Regions from separate parts of the Catenovulum sp. SX2 genome, predicted to be linked through region 2. Evidence: predicted binding sites of a transcription regulator. Region 2 holds the regulator's gene; each other region holds the start of a gene.
The links. Region 2 encodes sigma-54, which starts transcription at its own class of promoters, with help from an activator protein. Its sites were predicted from a motif close to GTTGGCACGNNNNTNGNNT; they were not measured.
Positions count from the first base shown of each region.

Region 1: the regulator sigma-54 is predicted to act here: its motif matches at 4,662-4,680, upstream of ACMZOO_RS18615 (GumC family protein).
Region 3: the regulator sigma-54 is predicted to act here: its motif matches at 6,814-6,832, upstream of glnA (glutamate--ammonia ligase).

Region 1 is NZ_CP182494.1:303,674-313,706, forward strand. Features, by position in the region: gene ACMZOO_RS18600 (hypothetical protein) at 1-23, shown strand, start outside; gene ACMZOO_RS18605 (sugar transferase) at 158-1,969, opposite strand; gene ACMZOO_RS18610 (glycosyltransferase) at 2,002-3,111, opposite strand; gene ACMZOO_RS18615 (GumC family protein) at 3,095-4,585, opposite strand; gene ACMZOO_RS18620 (sensor histidine kinase) at 4,788-5,750, shown strand; gene ACMZOO_RS18625 (heme NO-binding domain-containing protein) at 5,764-6,300, shown strand; gene ACMZOO_RS18630 (hypothetical protein) at 6,616-7,008, shown strand; gene ACMZOO_RS18635 (GIY-YIG nuclease family protein) at 7,129-8,025, shown strand; gene ACMZOO_RS18640 (SDR family NAD(P)-dependent oxidoreductase) at 8,490-9,194, opposite strand; gene ACMZOO_RS18645 (hypothetical protein) at 9,365-9,907, opposite strand; gene ACMZOO_RS18650 (LruC domain-containing protein) at 9,920-10,033, opposite strand, start outside.
Region 2 is NZ_CP182493.1:2,465,537-2,475,569, reverse strand. Features, by position in the region: gene ACMZOO_RS10390 (MlaC/ttg2D family ABC transporter substrate-binding protein) at 1-471, opposite strand, end outside; gene mlaD (outer membrane lipid asymmetry maintenance protein MlaD) at 483-953, opposite strand; gene mlaE (lipid asymmetry maintenance ABC transporter permease subunit MlaE) at 957-1,739, opposite strand; gene ACMZOO_RS10375 (ATP-binding cassette domain-containing protein) at 1,736-2,545, opposite strand; gene ACMZOO_RS10370 (calcium/sodium antiporter) at 2,743-3,729, shown strand; gene ACMZOO_RS10365 (KpsF/GutQ family sugar-phosphate isomerase) at 3,737-4,702, shown strand; partial or broken gene kdsC (3-deoxy-manno-octulosonate-8-phosphatase KdsC) at 4,702-5,258, shown strand; gene lptC (LPS export ABC transporter periplasmic protein LptC) at 5,255-5,809, shown strand; gene lptA (lipopolysaccharide transport periplasmic protein LptA) at 5,796-6,305, shown strand; gene lptB (LPS export ABC transporter ATP-binding protein) at 6,305-7,030, shown strand; gene ACMZOO_RS10340 (RNA polymerase factor sigma-54) at 7,046-8,551, shown strand; gene hpf (ribosome hibernation promoting factor) at 8,581-8,868, shown strand; gene ptsN (PTS IIA-like nitrogen regulatory protein PtsN) at 8,868-9,314, shown strand; gene rapZ (RNase adapter RapZ) at 9,318-10,033, shown strand, end outside.
Region 3 is NZ_CP182493.1:1,859,576-1,869,608, reverse strand. Features, by position in the region: gene ACMZOO_RS07850 (hypothetical protein) at 1-1,550, shown strand, start outside; gene ACMZOO_RS07845 (LacI family DNA-binding transcriptional regulator) at 2,195-3,199, shown strand; gene typA (translational GTPase TypA) at 3,321-5,144, opposite strand; gene ACMZOO_RS07835 (EAL and HDOD domain-containing protein) at 5,289-6,515, opposite strand; gene glnA (glutamate--ammonia ligase) at 6,890-8,296, shown strand; gene ACMZOO_RS07825 (DUF4124 domain-containing protein) at 8,419-8,958, shown strand; gene glnL (nitrogen regulation protein NR(II)) at 9,051-10,033, shown strand, end outside.

The DNA.
Region 1 (10,033 bases), on a different replicon from region 2:
AAAAATCAGGCTGGGTAACCTGAACTCAGGATAAATATCTCCTTAGAAAAGGAGATATTAATTTTTATTGCTTAATTACAATGCGTTAGCTAACTTTTTATCCCGAGTTCAGGTTAAAAAGTTTCTAAGAGTAAGTGATTGCAGCTGGCGCCTATCACTAGCGCCCCTGCATTTTCAGCATTACGCCAACTGTGCGCAGCATTACGTACAAATCTAATTTTAGCCAAGAGTTAAAATTGGCTAAAGCTAACGCATATCCGTAATCGCGAGCTGTTTTATTGCGTACGTCTTCAATTGTTGAATCGTAGCCATTGCACACTTGTGCCCAACCAGAAATGCCGGGTTTAATACCGTAAGTTCTGAATTGATACATAGGAATGGTTTTCGACAAAGTTTGATAAAAACACGGTCTTTCTGGGCGAGGGCCAATTATCGACATATCCCCCTTTAATACGTTGATAAACTGAAGTAATTCATCAATACGGGTTTTGCGTAAAAACATGCCGACTTTAGTAATACGGCTATCGTTTTTGCTTGCCCACACTGCGCCGCTTTTTGCTTCTGCATCACTGACCATAGTGCGTAATTTATAAATGTAAAAGAGTTTAGATTCTTGGTCATTTACTTCACCGACTCTGAGCTGGCGATAAATTACATCACCTTTGCTATCCAGTTTTATCGCCAGCATAGCCATTAAAATAATGGGTGCTGATGCAATTATGCCTATGCTTGCAACTACAATGTCAAAACTGCGTTTAACCGCTTTAACTAACTTTTGTTGCTCAAATGCATCTTTGATTGCGGAGTTAGCAGACGCTGCTGGTGCAGCTTTCCATGAGGTTGAATAATGGCCCAATAAATACTTTATTTGCCCACATAAACTAGCTATGTATTGAATAAAAGCATAATACGCAAGCGACAGTAACGGCAGACGTTTTCCTAACAGATCTGCGATACATCCAGCACCAATACAAGTTAATAAAACACTGGTCACGGCTTGCGCGGCAACTGAACCTTGCACAGATAACAGCAATAAACTCAAACCAGACAAAAGTAATAAACTCGGCATTAATCCACGTAAAAATTTACCTGAGAAAAAGCACAATCTTAAGCCACTAAACTTAAATAGCTCTGGCAATAAAAATATCTGCTGCAAGTTACCTGCGCCCAAACGTAAACGTCTTTTACTTTCACAGGCCATTTGATCAACCTGTAATTCAACAATTTGAATATTGCTGTCCACTATAACTCTATACCCTTGGCAAGCGGCCAACATAGGCATAACAAAGTCATCATTTATAACGTTTTTGTTTAGAGGCTTAATTAATTTACTGCGCATGGCAAAAAATGCCCCAGGTACACCAATGGCAGAATGTACTTGGCTTTCTAAAATGCGAATTTCATTTTGCATTTGCCAATATTCTAATTCGTTGTCGTTATGTTGATCCGCTAATTGGTATTCACCTGAAACAACACCAATTTTTGCATCTTCAAAGTTATCTAAAACACGACACAGCGCATCCAAACTGATAATTGAACTTGCATCAGTAAATACATGAATATCCGCCAGTTCTTTGGTGATTTCAATTAACTGGTTAACCACTTGGATTTTGCCGCGGTTTTGCGCAAAGTTATGTACATAACATTCAAGCCCTTGTTGTTCTGCCAACTGCAAAGCATTTTGAATAGTTTGTTGACTTGCATCTGTACAGCCATCTAAACCAAAATGTACTTGAATGTGTTCGCGTGGATAATCCAATGCAGCTAGGTTAGTTACCTTGGCCAACATATGTTTAGCTTCGTTATAAACAGGGATCAAAATACAAATTTTTGCATCTTGCTTAACAACACGACTCAACTGAGTTGAGTTAGCTTTAGTCCCAACCAAACGTTTTAACAACCGAGTGTATATCCAGTGATGATAAAAAAACGCGACTAATCCAATTAATGCAAAAAACCATAACAACATAAGCTCACCTCTTGCTACAAAAATTTTGAATGTTATCCAGCGAAAGCCTGGGTAAATAAGTTGTCATAATGCGACACCATGTGTTTCAAATGACCGCTCGCCAACATACTTTTGCGAATACCACTTGCTGACTTAGTTTGTAGCAATTGGTGTGCCTGCATCCAGGCGCTAATTAATAAAGTATCGTCGTAAGGCTTGAGTAAAATTGAATTTTGCTCACTGAGTACCTCAGAGACACCACCCACATCAGTTGCAACCACAGGTACGCCACTAGCTAATGCTTCTAAAATACTTAATGGCAAACCTTCTTTTTGCGAGAATAAACTAAAAATATCGATAGCTTGATAAAATTGAGCCGTGTCGGGCATATAACCTAACCAATGAATACGCTCGGTAACATCAAATTCTTGAGCTAGCTGTAATAACTGCTGTTTAAACTCGCCCTGACCGGCCAGTACCAATTCAAATTCTTTCGGCGCAAATGCAAGCTGTTGAATAAGTTTGTCTTGCCCTTTACCTTCAGCCAAACGAGCTGCACAACCAATAAGTATTTTATCTTGCGGTAAATTTAAGTTATTTCTAGCTAAGTGTTTGTTTGCAGGGATAAAACGCTTGCTGTCGATTCCATTTAAAATCACTTTTGGTGATGGGTGTGCTTCGCCCAATGCTTGATTAAAAGCCTGTGCAACAGCGGCTGCATCTGCAATAAATTCTACTTTGCCAATTTGCGCAGACATTTGCGTAATGCTACAAGCCTTTTCATTTTGCAAATACCATGCATCATGCAAAGTGCTAATGTGGTGGCTTTTATTTAAATTAAGTGAATTAGCCATAGAGGCATAAAACAGCGGGCCAACATGATGAGAATGAACCACTTTAATCTGGTACTGACGCAATAACTGATAAAGTTTCCAAACGCTACGAACAGAGGTTCTATTTGGCTTATTTAAACAAATAATTTGTGACCTATACTCAGCCAACTCAGGCATATTATTAATCGCCTGTTCAACTGTACCTTCAAGCGCAACCAATAAAGTTTGTTTACCATATCGACTGGTTTTAAACAGGTCGATAACCATTTTCTCTAATCCACCTGCTTGGAAGTGCTGTACAAGTTGAATAATTTTAAATTGATTGTTCATAATAACCTCTTGAAGTAATAGGTTGGTCAAACTCTTCGTCGTTTACCACTGGCAATTTGGCTGCTATCGGTAAACCAGTAAATTGTTCAATTCTAAAGTTGTCTTTTAAGCGGCTGTCGCTCAGTTCAGCAACAAATACAAATGAGAACCCAGCAAATACCCCAACAACCACAGCTAAAATACACACCATTACAATAGGTGTATTAATTGGCTGAGTTGGGCTGTAGGCACGTTCAATGGTTTTAACTTTGTCAGGCCCTTCGTAACGAACTAATTTGCCGGTTACTTTGGCCATTTCGTAACGCGAGAGCATGTCTTGATATAGGTCTGATTTAACCGAATAATCACGCTCTAACTTGCGTAATTTCTTTTCAATATCAGACGATTGATACATCTTGACCGAAATTTCTTTTGCTTGTTCATTGAGCATTTCAAACTCTTGTTTTATTTGCTCAACTTCGTTTTTTGCATCCTGCAAAGAAACAATTTGCGACACCAATAAGTTCTGCGTACCGTTTTGGCTATCAGGTAAAGCATTGGCAATTTGCCACAGCTGATCTAGGTTGTCGGTATCAAACTCTTGTTTGCTTTCAACCAATTCTTTTTGACGTTTTTTTAAGCTAGATAACTCGCGATATTTAGCCACTACTTTACTGTGTTTGTCGGTATAACGAGCTTTTAGCAACACAAGTTCAGATTCAACCCTGACAATGCGTTCCTCAATTGCGCCTATTACCGGGTTAGCTTTGCCCAATTTGTCTATTAGCGATTGCAAACGCGCTTTAGCACCAGACAAAGCAACTTTTTTCAGCTGTTTTTGTTTTTCAATTTGCTGTAGCGCTTCTCTATTTTCATTGAGTAGTTCAGGCAAAAGCTCACTGTGCTCTTGTTTAAACTGCGCGAGTAAATCTTCAGCTTGCTCTAACTCTTTACGTTGATAATTTAACTGCTCAGCAAAAAATTGCTCTGAGGTATCTAGCGATGCTTTGGTAGGTGCAAGTAATCTTTCAATAAAGTGCTCTACTACTTTTTCAAGCACAATTTTCATAACAGCACGCTCGTGCCATTTAAAATGAATTTTAACCAGCTCATCACCAACCAATTGCAACGACAAAGCTTGCGAGAGCTTTTGCTGCATTTCTTCTATTTGTTTAATAGATGCATTTTCATCTACTAATTGCGCGTCTTTTGCCACTTGAGTTAATACTTTACGGCTTAATACCAAGGTATTTAATGCAGCCATACGCTCTTCTAATTCAAAAGAGAAAGATAAGTCGTCTAAAAACGGATTTAGTAAAGATGATTCTTCAATCAAGATAGTTGCGTGATTAACGTACTGCTTTTGCGCAACCAAAGCGTTGACTATGATAATGGGTGGAATTAACACAAACGGCAGCCAGAATAGTCGGCTACGCTGAAAAATTGCGTATAGCGATAGGTAGAGCAAACGCTTTATTTGATCTCTTACTCGCATACATACCTCATTAAATAAAAAGGATTGGTCGCAAAATGCAAAAAATAACCAGACCAACCATAAACTAAATGGAATGTTGCAACTTTTCTGCCAACCCAAAAGCGGCGCTGTTTTTGCAATACCCTTGAATAGAACCCAAAGAACAGGTTGCAAAACAGCCAATAGCTTCTTTAATTTAAGTGAGTGTGATTCGAGGTAGCTGATGTCAAACCAAACAGTTGAACAACTAGAACAAAAGGTAGCGGCGCTGGAGCGCAAACTCGCGCGTGAAAAACAAGGCCGCGCGCATGCAGAGAACTTGTTAGAAGATAAAGCACGCTCGCTTTATCATTTAAATGAAGAACTTAGCACAGCTTACGAAACCTTGAAGAAACAAGAAATTCAGGTAATTCAGCAAGAAAAACTAGCCTCTATCGGCCAACTCAGCGCAGGTGTTGCGCATGAAATTAATACGCCGACAGGTTATGTGTTGTCCAATATGGATACGCTCACTGAATATACGCAGCAGCTGCAAAAGTGTTTTACTGAATTGCAGCAAATTGCAAAAGAGCATTCGCAATTTGCAACTAGCTTTAGCAATTTGGCAAACAAGTACGAGTTAGATTACATATTAGAAGACTTACCCGACTTAATGAGTGAGTCTCGCTCAGGTTTATTAAGGATAAAAAGCATAGTCAGCGATTTACGTGCATTTTCACACGCAGAACAAAAACAACCTGAGCAAGTAGATTTGTTAGCAGTAATAGAGCAAACCCTCAACCTAGTGCAAAACGAAATTAAGTACACAGCAGCACTAACAGTTGATTTAAAACCTGCACTGCCAGTATTGGGCTTTGCCGGCAAACTTAGCCAAGTGTTTTTAAATTTATTGGTGAACGCCTCGCAAGCGTTAAAAGGCAAAGGTGACATTAAGGTAAGTTTAACCAACGACGGTAACCAAAATATAGTTAAGGTGGCCGACAGTGGTTGCGGCATTGCGCCTGAGATTATCGCTAAAATATTCGACCCATTTTTTAGCACCAAAGATGTTGGCAAAGGCACTGGCCTAGGCCTTGCAATTAGTAAAGAGATTATTAATCAACACAACGGCCATATTTGGGTAGAAAGCATCCAAGGGCAAGGTACAACATTTACCATTACGCTGCCGGGCAGCACTAAAGTTTAATAGAGGTAACCGTATGAAAGGTCACATTTTTAATTTACTTGAAGAATTTATTGAAGAAGCGAGCGACGAAACCACCCTATTTAAAATTTTAGATGCCTGCTCGTTTGATACATCTAAAAGTTTTGTGCGCACCGAAAATTACCCAGACGAACAATTATTTGAATTGGTTGGCCATGCAGTAAATGCACTTGGCATAACCCCAGACCAAGCGCAATTTGCTTTTGGTGAATGGATATTCCCGCGCCTAGCCAGCTTAGTACCGAAAAATATGACCACTTACGCCCATCCGGGCAAGTTTTTAGAAACGGTTGACCACATTCATAAAGTTGAACTTAAAAAACTCTACCCAGATGCCACCCCACCATCATTCGATTACAAAGCAATATCTGACACCCAAGCTGAACTGGTTTATACCTCAGAGCGCAACTTAGTTAAATTAGTTGAAGGTGTGTTGCAAGGTGTAGCTAAATACTTCTCAACCCAAATTGAAGTAGAAACCATACCGCAACCTGAGCTTGGCAATACTAAGTTTGTGTTGAGGTATGTTTGATTGGGGAGCCTTGGTAAAAGATGGATATATTCATCTTTTTGGCTTGTTTTGGCCATTATGATGAATATTTTCATCAAATTGCCGACTCATGTTTAAATTTCTCTATTTTTTCGACATGATTAGATTATATGTCGATTCAATCGACATGAATTGGTTTAGGTGTATAAACTAATCGATTTACTAATTTTTATCCCAAGCATAGAAACGAATTTTTTGAGAGATAGCGCTGGCGTACAATCTATTTATTTGTTATCAATATTGAAATTAGAAAAACGACCCCGTGGGTCGGTATTAAATTGTTCGGTGTTCTCTGGTATGCACTTGAAAATTCAATGTATTCTCATATTAATGACCGCAGTGTTTGCTGCTTTTAATGGTTATGAGGAGCAATTGGGCAGTGTTGGTAATATTGGAACCGCTGTTATTTATGCTCTTGTAGCAGGCTCTTTCAGTGTGGTTGTACACTTTATCGCTCACAAGTTGCTGCCGAAATATTCTAAACCTTATTGTGTCACAGCTTATGCTTCGGCGTTGTTTGGGTTTATTGGTTTTGTATATTATGCGTCAAACGGTAAAGCAGATAGTTTAGAAAGTGCAGCGCATATGCATGTGATCGTGTTTCCAATCTTACACACAATGCTGGCAATTTTGTTGTTTGTTGCCGCCACTATTTGGGGTGCCGTTTTGCGGTTTAATCGCAAAGTTTAGCCTCGCAAACCATACAAAGCTTTAAATCGGATTCGTAACAGTTGGCTCGGTTCCGCTTCGCTTTACATTATAACCAACTATTACTAACCGCTTAAGGCGGCGTTAGATGCTAGGAAAACTATGAGCATTGGAATAACAATAAGAATATATCTGGATGATGGATTAATTACTGGAATTCGTCACGCTGAGATCGTCAATTGGACTGGGCAGGCTATTTCTGCACCTAGAACTAAAATCAAGCAGCTTTCCGGTTGGCCCGAATCACAAAAGCCCGGTGTATATTTTTTGTTTGGTGTGGATGATGAATCTGGTGGACAAGCCTTATATATTGGCGAAGCGGAAAATGTTCTTGATCGCTTAGGTAATCACCTTGCAAACAAGGATTTTTGGAATGAAGTAATATTCTTCACAAGCAAGGATGAAAACCTGACTAAATCTCACGTGAAATATTTAGAATCAAGGTTAATTCAACTAGCAAAAGTAGCGACTCGCTATGTTTTACTAAATGGTAATGAACCTCAGCTTTCATCTCTTCCGAGAGGTGATAGAGATTCAATGGAAGAATTCATTGGCAATCTGCGTACTTTGTTAGGTGTTATGGGGCATAAGGCTTTAGAGCCTATTGCAAGTCATGAAACCATACTAAAAGAAGAAAAAACCGACGTGCCAAACGGTAAAGAGACAATAGAACAAGTTTTCAACCTCAATATTAAAAGTGTGAGCGCTAGGGCAATAGTAAGTAATGAAGGGGTCATTGTTTTAGAAGGCTCAACTATTTCTGGCATCGTTAAGGAGAGCCTCTCTGGCGGCTATAAAAAATTACGTACTCAGCTTATTGAAAGTGGAGTTTTATCTTCTCAGGATGGGTCCTTCGTGTTTACTAAAGATCAACTTTTTACTAGTCCATCTCAGGCGGCGGCCATTATTGTTGGCTATGCAATAAACGGTAGGCATTCTTGGCAGACTGGGGAAGGAGTGTCCCTAAAGCAAATCGAGGAAAGTAGTGAAAGCATCTAACAAGCGCATGTTGCTGGACTGGTTTTCCGCTGCGCTCCAAACCTGCCGCAAATGCAGGCGTTATGGCAGTATCATCGGGTAAATCTCAAGCAGTTATCGTGAGCATTTGGTGTCCTGTGTAGTGTTGTATAACGAAGTCTACAGGCTTCTTGAATCCAAAGTAGAAAAAGAAAAATTAGCGCATTATCTATCAAAGCATTGGAGAGTTGCATACATATCCAAAGCTGAAGCAAAGTTACTTGATTCAAAAGATCAGTTAAATTTGAAAAAGTGCATGCCAGAAGGTTGGGCTTTTGAAACGGGTTGTACATTCGCCCGGCTAAAACTAGTTAGCCGACTCTATCCTAGAGATACGCTTCCGCTTTTGACAAATTTGAGACTCTAAGCTCGTTGGGATTCACTTCGTTCGTCCCAACTTACATAACGATTTCTACAGTAATGTTTAATCTTCTGGCAGGCACAAATTAAGGCAACACCTCTGCCCCATCCCATGCAAAACATTTTCCGCTATCTTGCGCGGTTAGGGCATTCATTACCTGCCAGAGTTTTTTTGCCGAATAGTCAGGGGTAAAGAGTTTGCCTTGTGGAACATTTTTTTGAAATGGCAGTGACAAGTCACTGTCGACTGTACCTGGGTGCAACCCAACAACAATTGCTTGTTTGTTGCTACGGGCAGTTTCTATCGCGGCTGTTTTAATCAACATATTGAGTGCGGCTTTGGATGCACGATAGGCATACCAACCGCCTAACCTGTTGTCTGAAATACTGCCTATTCGTGCCGACAGCACTGCAAAGAGCGAGCTTTGTTGTTTATTTAGTTTTGGTAAACAGTGTTTAGCGATTAATGCTGGGATTATGCTGTTTGCTTGGAAAATATGTGCTAGGTTGTCGGCCGATATATCCTTTAGCGATTTTTCTGGTTTAATTGAGTCTGTATGTAAAATGCCAGTTGCAACTATAATTATGTCAATTTTGCCTGTTTGTGAGGTTATGTTGGCAGCTTTAGCAATTGAGTCTTCACTGTTGTAATCAACCGGAAATTCTCTGCTATTTTGTGAAAATGGGTAGATATTGGCGTTGGGGTATAGGGTTTTAAACAGCTTTACAAAGGCATTACCAATTGCGCCTGACGCGCCGAATATCAGGATGTTTTTGGCATTTATCGGCATTTATATTTTCCTATCAAAACAGCTTAATAGTTATAGGAAAAACATAGCTTAATGGATCAACGTTTTATTAGGTTCTTGCCAGCCAATATTGCGGACGCAGTCTGTGTATTGGCTTCACGCAGGGAAATATTCCATTTTCCCTGCCCCCTTTAACTCAACCGTGTAACAAACTACCTAACTTGCCAGTTCATCCCATTAGCGCGTTGCCATTTGTATTGTTGGCGTTGGTTGCTGCCGTCTAAATGCCAGATTGCCATTGATAAACTATCAATGTGGTTTGGCAATTCTATGTCGGCGTTGATTATGCCATTGGTCATTTTTCCTCTAAATAAGCAGTCAGCGTATTTATTGGCTTTGTTTACTACTTGGCAAACACTTACATAGGCAGCTGTGCTACTTAAGCTAGCGATTTCAATATCCAAAGTCAGTTTATTGCTGTTGGTAAATTCAAAGTTTTGATCAACCGTTAGGTCGCCAAAACTTTTGGCTTGTACTTCAGGCTCTACTTGCTGCTGAGTAGATTGTTGTGCTGTTTCTACTTGCTGTTGTTCGGCGTCATTTTTTACCGCACTGGTACTTGTGGTATTTGTGCTAGTCGTATTGCTGCTTGCATCACTGGCATCACTACCACCGCCGCCACAAGCCACTGTGGTTGTTAGTAAAAGTATTGTTGTGATGTATTTGATCGACTGGTTCATTGATAAAGTATTCATAATATCGACCTCTTAACGATTAATAATAATTCGGTTGGCACGCGCTTTATTTTGGCGATACCAAGTTTTGTTTTGATTACCAGCAGAGAGCACATAATCGATAAACTCTGGGTAGGCTTCGGCTAA
Region 2 (10,033 bases):
TATATCAGGACGGCCAGGCTCAACAATTTTACTGCGCACTACGGCTATTTTGTCTTCTTCACCCGTCATAGTTGGCTGCACCACTATGTCCTGAGTTTCACGGTATTGAGTGAACAACTGTGCATAAATTGTCACTATATAGTCAGAGAAGGCATCAACAAACGCTTTTCTATCGTCCGCTTTAACATCACGCACATATTTACCTAATACTTTAAAAGCGGCATATTCGTGGTCGATATAAGGTAATAATTCTTCACGAATAATTTGTTTTAATAGTTCAGGATTTTGTTTAACCTCAGACCAACTTGCTTTAAAGCGCTTAAATGCAGATTGAGTTACTTTTTCAAATAACTCTCTTGGGTCTTGAATATCAGCATATTGCGCCTGCTCAGCCGCATAAACAGCAGTTGAAGTAAATGTAGGCACTAAACAAGCGCAAGCTAACACAATCGCGCTGACTAACTTTTTCATATTCACCACCTCTAGTCATCACCATTTTGACTAAATAAAAACTGACCAATCAATTCTTCAAGTACCAAAGCCGATTTTGTATCTTGAATGTAAGCACCTTCACCTAGAGTCTCAATGCCATCCATCATAAAACCTGGCTCTAAACCTAAATACTGCTCACCTAATAAACCTGCGGTCAAAATACTGATAGAGCTGGTTTCAGGAAAGTCTTTGTAATCTTTAGAAATATCCATTGATACCACAGCCATAAAAGACTGAGTATCTAGATTAATTTCAGCGACACGACCAACAACAACCCCACCTACTTTGATTGGTGAACGAACTTTCAAACCACCAATATTATCGAATTTAGCGTATAAACGATAAGTTTCACCGTTTGATAAACTCCCTGTGTTTGCAACACTGAGTGCTAAAAATAAAAACGCAGCAATACCTGCAGCGATAAAAGCACCAACTAACACTTCAACTTTACGGTTGCTCATTTATTATTCCCCGAACATTAACGCTGTTAATACAAAATCTAATCCAAGTACAGCAAGTGAACTATGCACCACTGTTTGTGTTGTCGCTTTACTGATACCTTCAGATGTAGGTATACAGTCGTAACCTCTGAATATCGCAATCCAAGTTACCACCAAAGCAAAAGCAAAACTTTTTATCACACCATTCATTACATCGTCTTGTAAATCGACCGCGGCTTGCATAACACTCCAGAAATTACCGCTATCAACCCCTAGCCATTCTACACCTACTAAGTGCCCACCAATAATACCGACTGAGCTGAATAACAAAGCTAATAGCGGCATACTTATCATGCCAGCCCAAAATCTTGGTGCGATAACTCGACGAAGTGGATCAACAGCCATAAGTTCTAAACTAGATAACTGTTCAGTCGCTTTCATTAAACCAATTTCGGCAGTAAGTGCAGAGCCAGCTCGACCAGCAAATAATAAAGCTGTCACTACAGGGCCTAACTCGCGTAATAACGACAAAGCCACCATAGGGCCTAAACTATTTTCTGCGCCATAACCGACTAAAATAGTATACCCCTGCAAACCCAAGACCATGCCAATAAACAATCCACTGACCAAAATAATCGCCAGTGACTGAACACCAACTACTTGTAATTGTTTTAGCAATAAAGGGCTATTTTTTTTCAGATCTGGCGCTGCCCATAAGGCATTAAATAACATTAAACCCGCTCGGCCTGTGGTCGCAGTCGCCGAAATAGTATCTCGGCCTAGTTTGGCTAATGCATCAACTATCATGCTTTAAATACCTCAGCTAATTGAGCATCAAATGTTTGCGCAGGATAATGAAACGGCACTGGGCCATCTGACTCACCAGCCATAAATTGATGAATTAATGGAGACTCTGACTTACGCAACTGCTGTGGTGTTCCCTGACCTATCACTTTTTTATTCGCCATAATGTAAGCATAATCCGCTATGCTCATAACTTCGTTGATATCGTGTGATACCACAATAGATGTTAATCCAAGCGCATCATTTAACGAGCGGATCAAACGAATTAATACGCCCATAGAAATGGGATCTTGGCCAGCAAAAGGCTCATCATACATAACTAACTGCGGGTCAAGTGCTATCGCTCTAGCTAGTGCAGCTCGGCGAGCCATACCACCGGATAATTCGGTCGGCATTAAATCAGCGGCACCACGCAAACCCACAGAGTTGAGTTTCATTAACACCATAGTGCGAATGATATCCTCAGGTAATGAACAGTGTTCGCGTATTGGAAAAGCAACATTATCGAATACTGACATTTCGGTAAATAAAGCGCCACTTTGAAACAACATGCTCATTTTTTTACGTGCAGCATACAATTGCTGACGATTAAGTTTATTGATGACTGCACCATCAAAATTTATGCTGCCTTTTTCTGGTTTAATCTGCCCGGCAATTAAACGCAATAAAGTGGTTTTACCTATACCACTGGGTCCCATAATCGCTATGACTTTGCCGCGAGGAATATCTAAGCTGATGTCATCATAAATAACCCGCTCACCTCGACTAAAAGTCACATTTTTAAGTTGTACTATATTATCGTTGGACATTAAATTTCCCTGATTTATCTGCCTAAAGCAGAGCTGCGGCGTATTCTAGCAAATATACTTAAATGAAAAACCAAAAATGTCACATTCCGCATACTGCATCCAAATTTTTGACTAACTACCAAGTAAACTTAAACACATCATGCATATTCAACTAATTTGAGTATAATGGCCGCATAGCATTCAAATTAAAGGTCTTTATGCTCGAAAATGTCATTATATTGCTCGTTAGTTTAGCCGCACTAATGTGGAGTGCCGACAAATTTGTCTACGGTGCAGCTGCTTTAGCACGCAATTTAGGTTTATCACCACTCATCATAGGACTAACAATTGTAGCTATGGGTTCCTCCGCACCTGAAATGATGGTGGCCGCAAGCGCATCTTTAGCAGACAAAGCCGATACCGCGATTGGTAATGTAATTGGTTCAAATATTACCAATATCACTTTAGTATTGGGTGTTACCGCCTTATTAAAACCTATGTTAGTGGGCTCAGTTACCGTACGACGAGAGCTACCTTTTATTTTAGTCACCTCTCTTGTTGCCGTTTATTGTATCTATGACCTGCAATTTACCCGTACCGAAGGCATTGTATTAGCTATATTGTTTTTTATCACAATTGGCTATCTTGCCTATGCATCTATTCATAAAACACCTGAAGAAGCAGCCAACCCAGATTTGTATGAAGATGAAGTCAGTGACGATGTACCAGAAGGTGTGCCAATTCACATGGCGGTTTTCTGGTTAGCGCTAGGTTTAACCATTCTGTTATTAAGTTCAGATTTTCTCGTTGATTCTGCGGTATTTATCGCAAAAGAATTTGGCATCAGCGACTTAGTGATTGGTTTGACCATAATAGCAATTGGTACATCTCTGCCTGAGCTAGCAGCATCCATTGCTGGTGTCATTAAAGGCGAAGATGATCTTGCATTAGGCAATATTGTTGGTTCAAACATCTTCAACGCATTAGCCGTATTGTGTATTCCAGCTATTATTGCACCTGGTGCGGTTGACCCAGCGGCTGTCACACGCGACTCGTTAATCATGATTGGCGTGACTGTATTACTGATACTAATGGCGGTTGGTTTAGGCAAAGGCCCGCGCAGTATAAACCGTGTGGAAGGCGGTGTGTTATTAGCATGTTTTATTGCATATCAGTATTTACTATTTGGCATGGCAAACGGGTAAGAGTTGAATGAATGCATTTGTAAACAGTGCGAAAAGAGTCATTGAAATTGAACAACAAGCTCTAGCACAGCTCAATAGTGACTTAGACGAAAACTTTGCATTAGCCTGTGAAACATTACTTAATTGCAGTGGCAAAATTGTCGTTACCGGTATAGGTAAATCAGGTCATGTTGGGCGAAAGATTGCAGCAACCCTAGCCAGCACAGGTTCGCCAGCATTTTTTGTTCACCCTGCTGAAGCCAGCCATGGCGATTTAGGCATGATCAGCAAACAAGATGTTGTGCTTGCACTATCTAATTCAGGCGAAAGCCAAGAATTAGTCACTATTTTACCCGTGATAAAACGCATAGGCGCTAAATTAATTTCCGTCACGGCCAACGCAAGTTCAAGCCTTGCACACTATTCAGACGTGCATATTTTGGTAAAAGTAAACCAAGAAGCTTGTCCACTTGGCCTAGCACCAACCGCAAGCACAACTGCCGCTTTAGTTATGGGTGATGCCTTGGCTGTCGCCTTGTTGGAAGCGCGCAAATTTACCGCAGAAGACTTTGCCGTTTCTCATCCACTTGGGAGTTTAGGTCGAAAACTCTTATTGCGTGTTGAAGCCTTAATGCATGCAGACGATCAACTGCCGATAGTCGCTGAAGATGTCACTATTGCCGAAGCTTTATTTGAAGTTTCACAAAAAAGTTTAGGTTTTGTCGCTATTATCAATCAAGCAGGTCAATTAAGCGGCATATATACAGATGGTGATTTACGCCGAACTTTAGATAAACGCATCGACATTCACAGCACTCAAATTAGTCAGGTGATGACCAAACATGCGGTTACAGTTACACCAAGTATGTTAGCAGCCGAAGCGCTGAAGTTAATGGAAGACAAAAAAATTAACGGTTTTGTTGTGGTTGATGACAATAACCGTCCAATCGGCGCAATAAACCTACATGACTTACTCAAAGCTAAGGTACTTTAATGTTATTTAACTCTATCTATGGACCAATCAAACAAGATATCGCTGACAAGTTTCAACAAACTAAACTGTTTATTTGCGATATTGACGGTGTATTTTCAGATGGCCATATTTATTTGGGCAATCAAGGTGAAGAGTTAAAAGCATTTCATACCCGCGATGGTTTTGGCATTAAAGCTATAATCAATGCAGGCATTCAAGTTGCCGTGATCACAGGGCGAAAATCTCAGATAGTTGAAAAGCGTATGAGCTCGTTAGGTATCCAGCACATTTATCAAGGACAAGAAGATAAACTTGCAGCCTATGCTATATTGAGTTAAAAAACAAGCTGGGTATCACAGATGAACAAATTGCATATATTGGTGATGACGTGCCTGATTTAACTGTGATGCAGCAAGTTGGTTTAGCAATCGCAGTGAACGATGCGCACCCAATTATTCAACAAATTTGCCATTATCAAACGCATGTCCGTGGTGGTTTTGGCGCTGTGCGTGAATCTTGCGATATTTTCTTACAAACGCGCGGCGTATTAGAGCAAGCGCAAGGTATGAGTGTATGAAGCGACTGCTGCTGTCAGTTTTAATTATAGTTGCGATCAGCCAATACTTTTGGCTGCAATGGAGTTCGCAACCACAAGAAATAGCAGCATTTGATCGTGTCGCATTACCCGATTACCAAATAACCGCATTAAATAGAACAGAATACGACCAAAGTGGTCAAATTCACAGCAAACTCAATGCACGTTCATTAGAACATTATCAAGAACTTGAATTTACCTATTTTCAGAATCCAAGATATATTTTATATTCGAGCGACCAGCAGCAGCACTGGATCATCAGTGCCAACGACAGTGTAATATACGACAATCGCCAACTAGAACTTGAAGGCAATGTTGCAGTTATGGCTAACAAACCAGACGATTGGTTTGATACACTGTATGTAAATAGGCTCAACATGGATTTAACCGCACAAACCATATCAACCAGTGCAAAAGTGACTGGTGTCGCCAACAAAATGACCTTTAGTGGCCAAGGTTTACGTGGAAATTTAAAAACCCAAGAGTTTGAACTCGTGGAGCAAGTACGGGCAGAATACTTTGTTAAACAATAAAATCATCACACTTTTTATCGGTAGTCTTATCTGTGCACCAAGTATTGCGCTAGAAGCAGACTTTAGCCAAAACATAGTCATAGATGCGAAAAAGCAACAGCTCGAAATAAAAACCAATACCTTAAGTTTTTCTGGCGACGTAGAAGTAAAACAGGGTTCGTTGCGTATGAAAGCAGATAGATTAGAAGTCATCAAAGCGGATGAAGACGACCCTGAAAGCCAAGACATTTTGCGAGCTATAGGTTTACCGGCTAGCTATAAACAAGTGTTAGACAGTGGTGAAACTCTGATAGCAACAGCGAAAAATATTCAATACAAAGTAAAAGACCGTATTTTAACCTTGTCTGGCAATGCCAATATCTCACAGCAAAATAGCCAGGTCAGTGGTGATGTTATCGAATATGACTTAGTCGCACAAAAACTTGTCGCTTCCGGCAATAATCAAAAAGGGCAAAAAGTCCGTACTGTGTTAACACCAAAAAGTGGTGACAATTAATGCCGAAGTTAATCGCAACCAACTTAGCTAAAGCCTATAAAAAACGCCAAGTGGTTAAAAATGTTTCTCTGCAGGTTGAATCCGGCAGCATAGTTGGTTTATTGGGGCCAAACGGCGCTGGTAAAACCACTACCTTCTACATGATAGTCGGATTAGTGGAAAATGACGCTGGGCAAATTCTATTAGACGACAAAGACATGACCTACTTTCCAATGCACGAAAGAGCCCGTGCAGGTGTTGGTTATTTACCACAAGAATCGTCTATATTTAGAAAGTTAACGGTCACACAAAATATTTATTCTATTTTAGAAATGCGACCTGAGCTTACCAAAAGCGAAAAACAAGCTAAACTTGAAGAGCTACTTGAAGAATTTCATATCACCCACATAAGAGATAGTCAGGGCATGGCATTATCCGGTGGTGAAAGAAGACGGGTAGAAATCGCCAGAGCGCTAGCGGCCGATCCAAAATTTATCTTATTGGACGAGCCATTTGCCGGGGTAGATCCTATATCCGTTATTGATATAAAAAGAATTATCACCCATCTTAGAGATAGGGGTTTAGGTGTACTAATAACAGACCATAATGTGCGTGAAACGCTCGATGTTTGTGAAAAAGCCTATATCGTTAGCCAAGGACAGTTAATTGCCTCTGGTGCACCCAACGATGTGCTGAATAACAAACAAGTACGTAACGTGTATTTAGGTGAACAATTTAAACTATAACGAATCGTCTAATTAATGAAACAAACTATTCAGTTAAAATTTGGTCAGCATTTAACTATGACCCCGCAGTTGCAACAAGCTATTCGATTGTTGCAATTGTCATCGCTTGATCTTCAGCAAGAGATCCAAGAAGCGCTTGATAGCAACCCTTTGTTGGAATCTGAAGAAAACCGCGAGGACTTCGAATCATTAGACGCGTTAAACGAAGCTAAACAACAAAAAGAAGAAAAAAACGGCAAAGATAATACCGAATCAAACGAAGATGCAGTGCCCGACAGCCGTGACGAACTATCACGCGAAGATATTCGCGAAGATTTAGCGACCGACAGCACTTGGGATGACCACTTTACCCAAGGTACTGGAACTGGCTCAGGTGGTGCAGCCCCTGACGATGATATGGTTTACCAAGGTGAAACCATAACGTCAATTCGTGACCATTTATTATGGCAAATGGATTTAACGCCATTTTCACCAGTCGACAGAGCTATCGCCATAGCCATTATTGATGCAGTCGACGACTCAGGTTATTTAACTGTTAGTGTTGAAGACATAATTGAAAGTTTAGGCATAGAAAGCGAAGAAATAGACGATTTAGTTGAAGTTGAAGAAGTAGAAGCAGTACTTAAACGCATTCAACTCTTTGATCCAGTTGGTGCTGCGGCCAGAGATACCAAAGAGTGTTTGCTCGTACAACTGAATCAATTTTCAGCAGATACGCCCTATTTAGCCGAAACCAAAAAAGTAATTAAAAATTATATCGAACTTTTAGGTAATAGAGACTACCGAACTTTAGCAAGGAAGACTAAACTAAAAGAAGACGAGCTAAAAGAAGTGATGAAACTCATCCACAGCTTAAACCCAAGACCGGGTAACGCTGTGGTTGCAGAAGAAGCTCAATATATAGTGCCAGATGTGGCAGTTAAAAAAATTAAAGACGATTGGATAGTTGAATTAAATCCAGACAGCATGCCAAAACTCAAGATAAATGCAGAATATGCAGCTATGAGTAAAACAGCACGCAATACGTCGGATTCACAATTTATCCGTTCGCATATGCAAGAAGCAAAATGGTTTATAAAAAGCCTTGAAAGTCGTAACGAAACTTTGTTAAAAGTAGCAAGGTGTATCGTAAAACAACAACAAGGTTTTTTTGAGTACGGTGATGAAGCCATGAAACCTATGGTGTTAAATGATGTTGCCGAAGAAGTTGAAATGCATGAGTCGACCATATCTAGGGTAACGACACAAAAATATATGCACACACCACGTGGTATATTTGAATTGAAATACTTCTTCTCAAGTCATGTCAGCACTGAAAATGGTGGGGAATGTTCATCAACCGCAATACGCGCTTTGATTAAAAAACTGATTTCTGCTGAAAATACAGCAAAACCGTTAAGTGATAGCAAGATTGCAGAATTGTTAGCGGATCAAGGTATTATGGTTGCTAGACGCACCATAGCTAAATACCGAGAGTCGTTGTCAATTCCGCCGTCAAACCAACGTAAGAGCCTTCTTTAGAAGGCATAAACCAAAAAAGGAAAGAGCCTATGCAAATCAATTTAACTGGTCGTCATGTTGATATTACTGACTCACTAAGAGATTACGTCGACAACAAGTTTGCAAAGCTTGAGCGTCATTTTGATCACATCAATAACGTGTATGTTATCCTCAACGTTGAAAAGCTAAATCAAGTAGCAGAAGCAACGCTGCATTTAAACGGTGGTGAAGTATTTGCCAACGCCGAGCATACGGATATGTATGCCGCAATAGATTCCTTGATAGACAAGCTGGATCGCCAAGTCATCAAGCATAAAGAGAAAATGAAACGCCATTAATGGACATTCAATCTTTTTTATCCAAAGACTGCACTGAATGTGCAGTCTCTGTTTCTAGCAAAAAACGAATTATTGAGCACATAGGTCAAATAGCTGCACAGCATATTAGCGAAATGACCGAACAAGAAATTACCGCAGCTTTGCTCAATCGAGAAAGATTAGGTAGTACAGGTATAGGTAATGGTATCGCCCTCCCTCATGGCCGCTTAGCCAATACAACTAAAGCGTTAGCCGTATTAATTACCACAGCAGAAGCTATTGATTATGACGCGATAGACAACCAGCCGGTTAATGTTTTTTTTGCTCTGTTGGTACCAGAAAACCAATGCAACGAACACTTAAAATCATTAGCAGCTGTTGCACAAAAACTTTCGGATAAAAGTATTTTAAAACGCTTAAGATCAGCGCAAACTAATCAGGAACTTTTTCAAGCTATTACGGAATAAACTATGTTACAACTTGTCATACTGTCAGGTCGTTCGGGTTCAGGTAAATCGACCGCACTTGATCAACTTGAAGATGCAGGTTTTTATTGTGTCGATAATATTCCAATTCAGTTATTGCCGTTTTTACCAGATGCATTAAAAGGCAAATATAGCCGTATCGCGCTTAACTTAGATATTCGTAACATATCCGACTGGCAACAAGATTTAAGCAACATCATTACCCAACTGAAAGGCGTCGCTGACGTTGTTGTTGTGTATATGGATTCAAGCAATCAAACTTTATTAAAACGTTATTCTGAAACACGCCGTGTTCACCCACTTTCTTTGATGCAAGCAGGATTAAGTTTAGAAGAAGCAATCGTTGAAGAAGGTGAACTGTTACGGCCAATTCGTGAAATGAGCGACTTGTTTATCGATACCAGCGAGCTGAGCATTCACGATTTAAATAAAATTATCACCAATAAAGTGTTAAACAAAAAAGCGGGTCATTTAAGGTTAGTCTTTCAGTCATTCGGTTTTAAATTTGGTATACCAACAGATGCAGACTACGTTTTTGATGCACGTTTTTTACCTAATCCACATTGGGACGAAAGTTTGCGGCCACTGACAGGTTTAGATAAACCAGTACAAGACTTTTTAAAACAACACGAAGAAGTACAAGCTTTTATCGACAAAATTTGCAGTTGTATTGAAGACTGGCTGCCGATGTTAGAACAAAA
Region 3 (10,033 bases), 610 kb from region 2:
TGAACTTGATGTATACGCCGAAAAAAGCCATGGGTTTAATGGCGGCGGGTTATATATTCCGTTCGTTACCGCGCGGCTACCAAGCTAAAGAGTATCCACTAAACAATAACTTTGAAGACTTTAGCATAAACTATCAATCTAACCTGACAGTGGCTAATTTAACTGAGCAGTTTGTTTACAGTAACAATACAGATACTAAACCAAAAGCGGCGAAAAAACTTAAATTGGTTGCCGGTGTTGGTGACTCGCCTGTGGTTAAATATTCAGGTAATGGTGCGTATTTCTTAGAAAAAATTGAAGATGGCACTTGGTTACTAGAAGTCTATCCTGACGTTGTTAAGTTAGACGACCCGCACAGACCTGGTAGTTTAAAACGCAAAGTAACCCAATTGGTTGTCGCTAAACACAAAATGCAAATTGATTTACCTAACTTAAAATCAACAGTGTATTTAACGCCAATTACCCAAGCGGATGCTGCAGGTAAAGTACATCGAGCAAGCCAAACGAGCACTAAAGTAAAAGCGGATGAATTAATGGTTCAGCCGGGTATTTATTTAGTGAGCAATAAAAAAGTATCGGACAAACAAATTGCCGCAGTAGATGCGAATTATTACTTACCACAAGGTGTGGTTGCCAGTACAACTGAGCTGTGGCATCAGCCAACTCGCCAGTTTAATGTTGGTGATAATATTCAATTCAGCGCTGAGTTAAGTAGCCCTGAAAAAGTGTTAAGTGCAGATTTGTATATTCGTTACAAAGAATATCGCAACTTTGAACACTACCCAATGGAGTTATACGGTGCAACCGCTACGGCTAAATTACCATCAAGCTGGACTAAACCTGGTTTGGTCGAATACGCAATTGCGGTGACTACAGAAAAAGGTACTTTAACTTTCCCGGGTAAGTCAGTTGGTCATCCAAACGAGTGGGATTTTGTTGCTCAGCAAGATTATTGGCAGTCTAAATTGTTGCCACAACACAGCATGATCGAGTTGTTTAACGCCAATACTGATTTTGCTGCAAAAATTTATCCAAAAGAAGGTCGTGCTAAGTGGGATCAAGCTCTATCAGATACTGGCCAAACAATTGCTTTGCAGTTGGGAATGGATAATTTATCTAAAGAAGATGGCAACTGGTTGGTGCGTTTAGCTTTGCCGGAAAACAATATGTTAGCGGGCAAAAAGCTGAATAAACATCAGCATGTGTTAGTGAAAATTCGCGCGCACAATAAACAAGAGCATGTTCGCTTTGGTTTGTTAAATAAAGACAGCTTAGCCTATGGCACAACTATGACTGTGGGTGATCAGTGGCAGTATAAGTTAATTCCACTGGCGAGTTTGCAGCCTGTAACCACTATGTTGACTAAGTCGTACCCTATGTTTATGCCGGCAGAGCGTGAGCATGTATTGCCAAATTCTGAGTGGCAGCAGGATGATATTAATGCAATGCAGGGCATTCAAATTGCGTTTGATGTGGGTAAATATTCAAGCGCTGAGTTGAATAAGTGGCACGGCATTGAAATTGAGTTTATTGCCTTATATGCGAAGTAGTGCAATCAGGTCGCTGCGAGTTGGGTGCAATTAAGCCCACTCGAGGCATAATTTTCTAAAAACGCTGTGAATCCATCCGTGGACGCTCTGCTTTATCATCCATGATAAAGAAGTTTTAGAAAATCAGCACTCGAGTATGCTTTTATCTGGCTGCCGTGTTGCTGCGTAAAATTTGCATAGTGCGCTATTTAGCTTTGTGCATTGTTTAGGCGGGCGGCGAGTTGGGTGCAATTAAGCCCACTCGAGGCATAATTTTCTAAAAACGCTGTGAATCCATCCGTGGACGCTCTGCTTTATCATCCCTGATAAAGAAGTTTTAGAAAATCAGCACTCGAGTATGCTTTTGTTTGGCAACTGTGTCGCGGTGATTATTTTCGAAGTGAGCACATTGCTAATAAGGTGGATGGGAATGTTTTGAGTCAAACTTCAAACAACATGGATGTTGTTTGGGAGCGTACATGGAAGTATTTACAGCGTTTTGACGAAAAATATCCCATTTACCTTATGGATTAAGAGCACTGAATTCGCAGCCGACTATGCGAATTTTTGAAATGTGCAAAAAAACATTCATTGGGTATAATCGGTTGACTTTGCCAAAAATAAACAAAGCAACTAATAAAACAACAAGTAGGTAAAAGAAAGACATGGTCACAATAAAAGATGTAGCAAAAGTAGCAGGTGTATCTACCGCAACCGTATCCAGAGTGGTAAATGGACAAGGTAAAGTTGGAGAACAATGCCGTGCACGTGTGACCAAAGTAATCCAAGAGTTAGGCTATCGCGCTAACTACACGCCTCCACACATCATCAAAGACGCACCAATTGTCGGATTAGTAACCCCAAAAATCTCCATGGCGTTTTTTGGCTCACTCGCAGCAGGTGCTGAAGAAGCTGCACGTGAAAAAGGCTTGCACTTAATGATGTGCAACTCAATGTATGAAAGCCAAACCGAGTTAGAATCGATCAATTCACTGGTACGCCAAGGCTGTAAGTCTATTATCCTACACAGTGAATATTCTGAAAAAGACAAGATAGTCGAGCTAAGCAAACAGATCCCCGGTTTGGTATTGATTAACCGTTTTATTCCAGAAATCTCAGAGCGCTGTGTCTGGTTTGACAACAACACTAGTGCGCAAACGGCGACAAATTACGTGTTAGATAAAGGCCATAAAGATATTGCTGTGATCACCAGTATTTATCAAAATGGCGATCCTATGGCACGTTTATTAGCAGTTAAACAAGCTATGATGATGCGTGGAATTCAACTAGCAGACGATAGAGTAATAGAATCAACCGCCAATATTAAAGGTGGTGAAGAAGCTACAAAACAACTGCTCGCCAGTGGCAAAAAAGTCACGGCAATTATTGCTTATAACGATTTAATGGCAATAGGTGCGATGCACGCATTATACGAAGCGGGTATTAAAGTACCGGAAGAAATATCTGTAGTTGGTTTTGATGACTTGCCAATTTCTAAAGCATGTTTGCCAAAACTGACCACAATGAATTACCCAATTGAAGAAATGGCTAAATATGCAGTTGAGTTGTCTTTGTCGTTAGCTAAAGAAGAAGCTAAACATTCTAAACAAACCCATCTGTTTATGGCTGATTTAGTTGAACGCCAATCTGTGGCGGATATCACTGAATAGTGGATTCATAGGACTAGCATTACTCTGCTCGCAATATTCTGTTTAGCTTACGAGTTTAATACACAAACAAAAAAGGTTGCCGCAGCAACCTTTTTTTACATCAAGCAAAGAAAGCTAATAATTAGTCTTTCTTCTCACGTGATGCACGACGACGCTCGTTTTCAGTTAAGAACTTCTTACGAACACGAATGCTCTTAGGCGTTACTTCAACTAATTCGTCATCATCAATAAATTCTAATGCTTGCTCAAGTGTGTACTTGATTGGTGGCGTTAAAGTTAACGCTTCGTCAGTACCTGCTGCACGAACGTTAGTTAACTGCTTACCTTTTAATGGGTTAACAGTTAAATCGTTGTCACGGCTGTGAATACCAATAACCATACCTTCGTAAACTTCAACACCGTGCTCAACAAATAAACGACCACGTTCTTGTAGCGTAAACAATGCGTATGCAACAGCTTTACCCATACCGTTTGAAATAAGTACACCATTCAAACGTTGACCGATTTCGCCGCCTTTGTGTGCTGCGTAGTGGTCAAATGAGTGGTACATCAAACCAGTACCAGAAGTTAACGTCATAAATTCGTTTTTGAAACCAATTAAACCACGGCTAGGTACGATAAAGTCGATACGAATGCGGCCTTTACCATCAGGCACCATGTCAGTCATCTCAGCTTTACGCAAGCCAAGTTTTTCCATGATAGTACCTTGGTTTTCTTCTTCGATATCTACAGTTAAAGTTTCAAATGGTTCTTGTAACTCACCGTCAACTTCACGCAAGATAACTTCAGGACGAGATACTGCTAACTCGTAACCTTCACGACGCATGTTTTCAATTAAAACACCTAAGTGTAATTCACCACGGCCTGATACACGGAATTTATCTGGGTCTTCAGTTTCTTTAACACGTAAAGCAACATTGTGGACTAATTCGCTTTGTAAACGCTCTAAAATTTGACGAGAAGTAACAAATTTACCTTCTTTACCAGCAAATGGAGAATTGTTTACTTGGAAAGTCATGGTAACAGTTGGTTCATCAACAACTAGCGCTGGTAAAGCTTCAACAGCGTTTTGATCACAAATGGTGTCAGAGATTTTTAACTCGCCTAAACCAGTTACCGCAATAATGTCACCGGCATTTGCGTCTTGTTTTTCGTATCTATCTAAACCTAAATAACCTAATACTTGGCCGATTTTACCATTGCGTTTTTTACCGTCAGCACCAATCACAGTAACTTGTTGGTTTACTTTAGCTGTACCACGTTTAATACGACCAATACCAATTACACCTACATAGTTAGAATAATCTAACTGTGAAATTTGCATTTGTAATGGACCTTCAGGATCAGCTACAGGCGGTTCAACGTGCTCTAAAATCGCATCGAACAAATCGTTCATGTCGTCTTTTTGCACGTCTTCTTCAGTACTTGCCCAACCGTTAATAGCAGATGCATAAATGATAGGGAAGTCTAATTGCTCGTCAGTTGCACCTAAGTTTACGAATAAGTCGAATACTTGGTCTATTACCCAATCAGGGCGAGCTGCCGGTTTGTCAATTTTGTTGATAACAACAATTGGACGCAAACCGTGTGCGAAAGCTTTTTGCGTTACGAAACGCGTTTGTGGCATAGGGCCTTCTTGCGCGTCAACTAACAACAACACTGAGTCAGCCATTGAAAGTACACGTTCTACTTCACCACCAAAATCGGCGTGTCCAGGGGTATCTAGAATGTTGATACGGAATTCACGGTAATCGATAGCGGTATTTTTCGCTAAGATAGTAATACCACGTTCTTTCTCTAACGCGTTGCTGTCCATTACACGCTCTTCCGCGTCACCGCGGCTTTCTAACGTACCAGATTGTTGCAATAGTTTATCAACTAGCGTGGTTTTACCGTGGTCAACGTGCGCGATAATTGCGATGTTGCGTAAGTTATTCAAGTTCATCAGGTTAACTTCTATATTTACAGGGTTTAACTGAGGTCAAGCCCTATGTTTGAGCAACCTCGTGAAATTTGCGCGCATTATACGCGAATTTTAGTCAATTACCTATATAGAATATTTGTTAACAATTTTGCCCAGAATAGCGCACTAACAAGATTCGAAGTTATGCATCCACTCAATCGCTTGTTTGTAACAGCTGCATACATCATCGTAACTAAATCTAAGTTTCATCGCTTCCATTGTGGTTAAGTGCCAACTACCTTGTTCGTATAATTTGATAGTCGTTAACGCAATTTTGATTGGCGTTTGATGGTAAGTGGTTAAGGCTTCGACGATTTCTTCAGACAGAGGCAGAGTGTCGAGTATTTCTTCAAGTGGTTGATCCAAAATGGCATCTAATAGCGAAAATAACCCAGCCAGAAAAGCATGTTCTTTTAATTGAGGTGTGTGCCGTTTGACCATGAGTTCACAAAAACGCGCGCGAATGGTCGCTAGGCGAATAAGCTCTCTAGGTTTGTCATAACTCAACACGCTGGTGGTTAATAATGCTATGAGTCTGCGCATTTCGTTTTCGCCTAAATACACTATGGCTTTACGAATTGACTGCATTTTTTGTGTGATCGGTAATAACCCAGAATTAATAAAACGCAGTAGCTTGTACGAAAGATTTAAATCTTGCTCAAAGTATTGAGTAATTTTGAGGAAATCGAGTTCTTCACGCATCAGCTCTTTGTATAAAGCAATTAAAATGCGTTTGTTGCTTTCAATTTCGTTGGAGGCATACATTTCTGGTTTACAGAAAAAATAACCTTGAAAAAAGTTGAAACCCGCTGCTTCAGCTTGCTCAAACATTAAATGATCTTCTATTTTTTCCGCCAAAAAACGACAGTTTTTGCTATAGCGGCGTATTTGCTCCATATGCTGTTGAGCTGTGTCAATTCGAGTATTTTGCATATCGAATTTAACTAATTTTACGTACTTAAAAAATGGTTGCCAGTCGGGATCAAAAACAAAGTCATCTAAAGCTATGTGGTAACCTGCTTGGTAGAGCTTTTTAAACATCTCCAAAATTTTACCAGTGGGTTCAACACACTCTAATACTTCAATCACTACCTTGTTTTTCGGCAACAATAACGGTAATTCTTTCAACAAACATTTTTCCGAAAAATTGATCAGAGCAGGTTTACTATTGGTTATTGTTTCTAACCCTTGCGAAAAATGCGTGCGAACAAGCAGACGCGAGGTTGCTTGGGTCGCGTCAATATTTTCCGGAAAGATGTTTTCAGGCCCGTCACGAAACAATAGTTCGTAGGCAACCACATTTTGTTTGCGATTAAAAATAGGCTGTCGGGCGGTATAAATTTTTTTTGCCATAAGTGGACTTGTTTACGTTTCTTAACAAATAATCTTAATTGACCAAAAGTTGTTTTGCCAATTATCCGTAGTGATTTTGTAAAAGAGTTAAATATTCTTCTAAAACCTCGCTAAATTTTTTCTAAAGCTATTCTATTAATTCTTACAATACTGTATTTTATGGCAGCGAAGTTAGCGCACTTTAGGCACATAAAGGGGTTGCGCTTTTTTGGTGCTTTTTATGCATCTTTTTGGTGCGCGCTGGTTTGGTCACGCATTATTACCAAGCCTGAAGGCTAGTAAAATTGTCTGCCTATGAGGTGGTACAATTATTGCTAGTTATCGGCAACGCGTTTTTGTGCGCTGTTAAAATTATAATTTTCCGGAGGATTGCAATGTCTGCAGAAATTCTAGATATGTTAAAAGAAGGTGAAATCAAGTTCGTTGACTTACGTTTCACTGATACTAAAGGTAAAGAACAGCACGTTTCTATCCCTGCTCACCAGGTAACTGCTGATTTCTTCGTTGAAGGTAAAATGTTCGACGGTTCTTCAATCGCTGGTTGGAAAGGCATCAACGAATCTGACATGATTTTAATGCCTGACGCATCAACTGCTATTTTAGACCCATTTGCAGAAGAAGCTCAATTAAACATTCGTTGTGACATCATCGAGCCTGCTACTATGCAAGGTTACGATCGCGATCCTCGTTCAATCGCTAAGCGTGCAATGGAATACTTAAAATCTACTGGTATCGGTGACGACGCTTACTTCGGTCCAGAGCCAGAGTTCTTCTTGTTTGATGACGTTAAATACTCTCAATCAATGGGTGGCGGTTTCTACAGCGTAGACGCAGAAGAAGCAGCATGGAACTCAGGTAAAGATTACGAAGGTGGTAACACTGGTCACCGTCCTGGTGTTAAAGGTGGTTACTTCCCAGTTCCTCCAGTCGATTCAGCTTCTGACATCCGTGCAGCAATGTGTTTAATCCTTGAAGAAATGGGTCAAACTGTTGAAGCGCATCACCATGAAGTTGCTACAGCTGGTCAAAACGAAATCGCTACTAAATTCAACTCTTTAGTTGAAAAAGCTGATGAAGTTCAAGTTAAAAAATACGTTATCCATAACGTTGCTCACGCTTACGGCAAAACAGCTACTTTCATGCCTAAGCCAATCGTTGGTGACAACGGTTCTGGTATGCACGTTCACCAATCTATCTCTAAAGGTGGCAAAAACGTATTCGCTGGTGACAAGTACGCTGGTTTATCTCAAGAAGCTTTATGGTACATCGGTGGTATCATCAAGCATGCTAAAGCAATCAATGCGTTCACAAATGCATCAACTAACTCTTACAAGCGTTTAGTACCACACTTCGAAGCGCCAGTAATGTTAGCTTACTCTGCACGTAACCGTTCAGCTTCTATCCGTATTCCATACGTAACTTCTGATCGTGCACGTCGTATCGAGTGTCGTTTCCCTGATCCAACGCAAAACCCTTACTTAGGTTTCACAGCTATGTTAATGGCTGGCCTTGACGGTATCATCAACAAGATCGATCCAGGTCCGTCAATGGATAAAGACTTGTACAACTTACCACCTGAAGAAGACGCTGCAATTCCTAAAGTTGCTTCATCTTTAGAAGAAGCATTAGCATGTTTAGATGCTGACCGTGCTTTCTTAACAGCTGGTGGCGTAATGAGCGACGAGATGATCGACGCTTACATCGAGTTGAAAACTGAAGAAGCTAACAAAGTACGTATCACTCCAGTTCCTGTTGAGTTCGAATTGTACTACAGCGTATAATTTTCAAAATTTTGTTTTGAAAATGTTAAAAAAGTCCGCCTTGGCGGACTTTTTTTATGGATAAATGCAACTAGTCAGAGTAGAGTAACGGACTCGTTGTTAGTAAAGGGATTAATTACACAGTGGTTAAATTAGTCGGCACCTATAGCCGTATTTGTATTACTTGTTTAACTTTGTTATTTGCATTGGACGCCATTGCTGCCAAAGTTTATGTATACCGCAACGCAGAAGGCGTGTTGGTATTCTCTGATACACCCCACCCAGATGCCGAAGAAATATCCCCAAAAAGTAAAATTGAATCTATACCTAGTGTTACGCCAACTAGGCAGACGAATACAGCGGACAAACAGCAGCAAGCAGAAACTTATCAAGTCCGTTTAGTTCAACCTATTGACCAAGCAACCATACGTGACAACACTGGCTCAGTGTACGTCGCAGTGCAAGTATCTCCTACTTATCAAGCCGAACATCAGGTACGAGTTTTACTCAATGGTGAAGCTGTTATCCAGCCGCAAAATCGTTCAGTATTTATGCTTAAAGATGTTTATCGCGGTGAGCATCAATTAAAAGTTGAATTGCTTGATGTAAACGGCAAGGTTATTGCATCGTCCAAACCCAGAACTTTTTATATGCACCGGGCATCTGTTATTAAGCCTAATTAGTTAAAATTCTAATTGGTAATTATTCGCCTTGGTGTTACATTTTGGTGCACTGTTTTAAATTGGTGCGTTGGGCTGTATGCAACGAGGCAAAAGTGTTTAGCGAGCTAATCCTTAATAACATTAATAGCAGCATTTTAGTAACTGATGTGGAGTTAAAAATACTCTATGCCAATCCGGCTGCCGAAAGCTTTTTTAAACTAAGCGCGCGTCGATTAAAAGAATTGTCGTTTGATCAGCTATTCCGTTATAGCTCGTTCGATTTAGAGCGTGTACAGCAAGCTATCCCCACCAACCAAGGTTTTACTGATACTGAGGTGTCATTAGTTACCATAGATGAAAATCATGCTATGGCCGAAATGTCATTTACCCCAGTGAAGTCAAAAAAAGACACTCATTTATTAATTGAAGTTCATCCAATTGATCAAATAAAACGAGTCAGCCAAGAAAGTTTTGTTCAATCACAAATGTTAGCATCGCGCGATTTAATTCGGGGTTTAGCCCACGAAATTAAAAATCCGCTTGGTGGTATCCGTGGTGCTGCACAATTATTAGACAAAATGTTGGATGACAATGATCTGAAAGAGTGCACGCAAATTATCATGGATCAGTCTGATCGACTGCGAAATTTAGTCGACAGATTACTTGGGCCAAACCGTTTACCTAAACGTAGCCAAACCAATATTCATAAAATTTTAGAACAAATTCGTCAGTTGATAGAACTCGAATCCGATTCTGATGTAGTAAAGTTTTATCGTGATTACGACCCAAGTATTCCTGAATTTGTGGTTGATGAAGAGCAAATTCATCAGGCCTTATTAAACATTGTGCGTAATGCGTATCAAGCATTACAAAGCCAAGGCCAAGGCAAAATAACGTTCCAAACTAGGATCGCCAGCAAAGAAACCATTCATGGTCAAAGGCATAAGTTGGCGGCGATTATCAAGATTATCGACAATGGCCCAGGTATACCCGAGCATATTCGTGATACGTTATTTTATCCAATGATTACCACTAAATCAGATGGTACAGGTTTAGGTTTATCAATAGCGCAAACTTTGATTAATCAACACCGTGG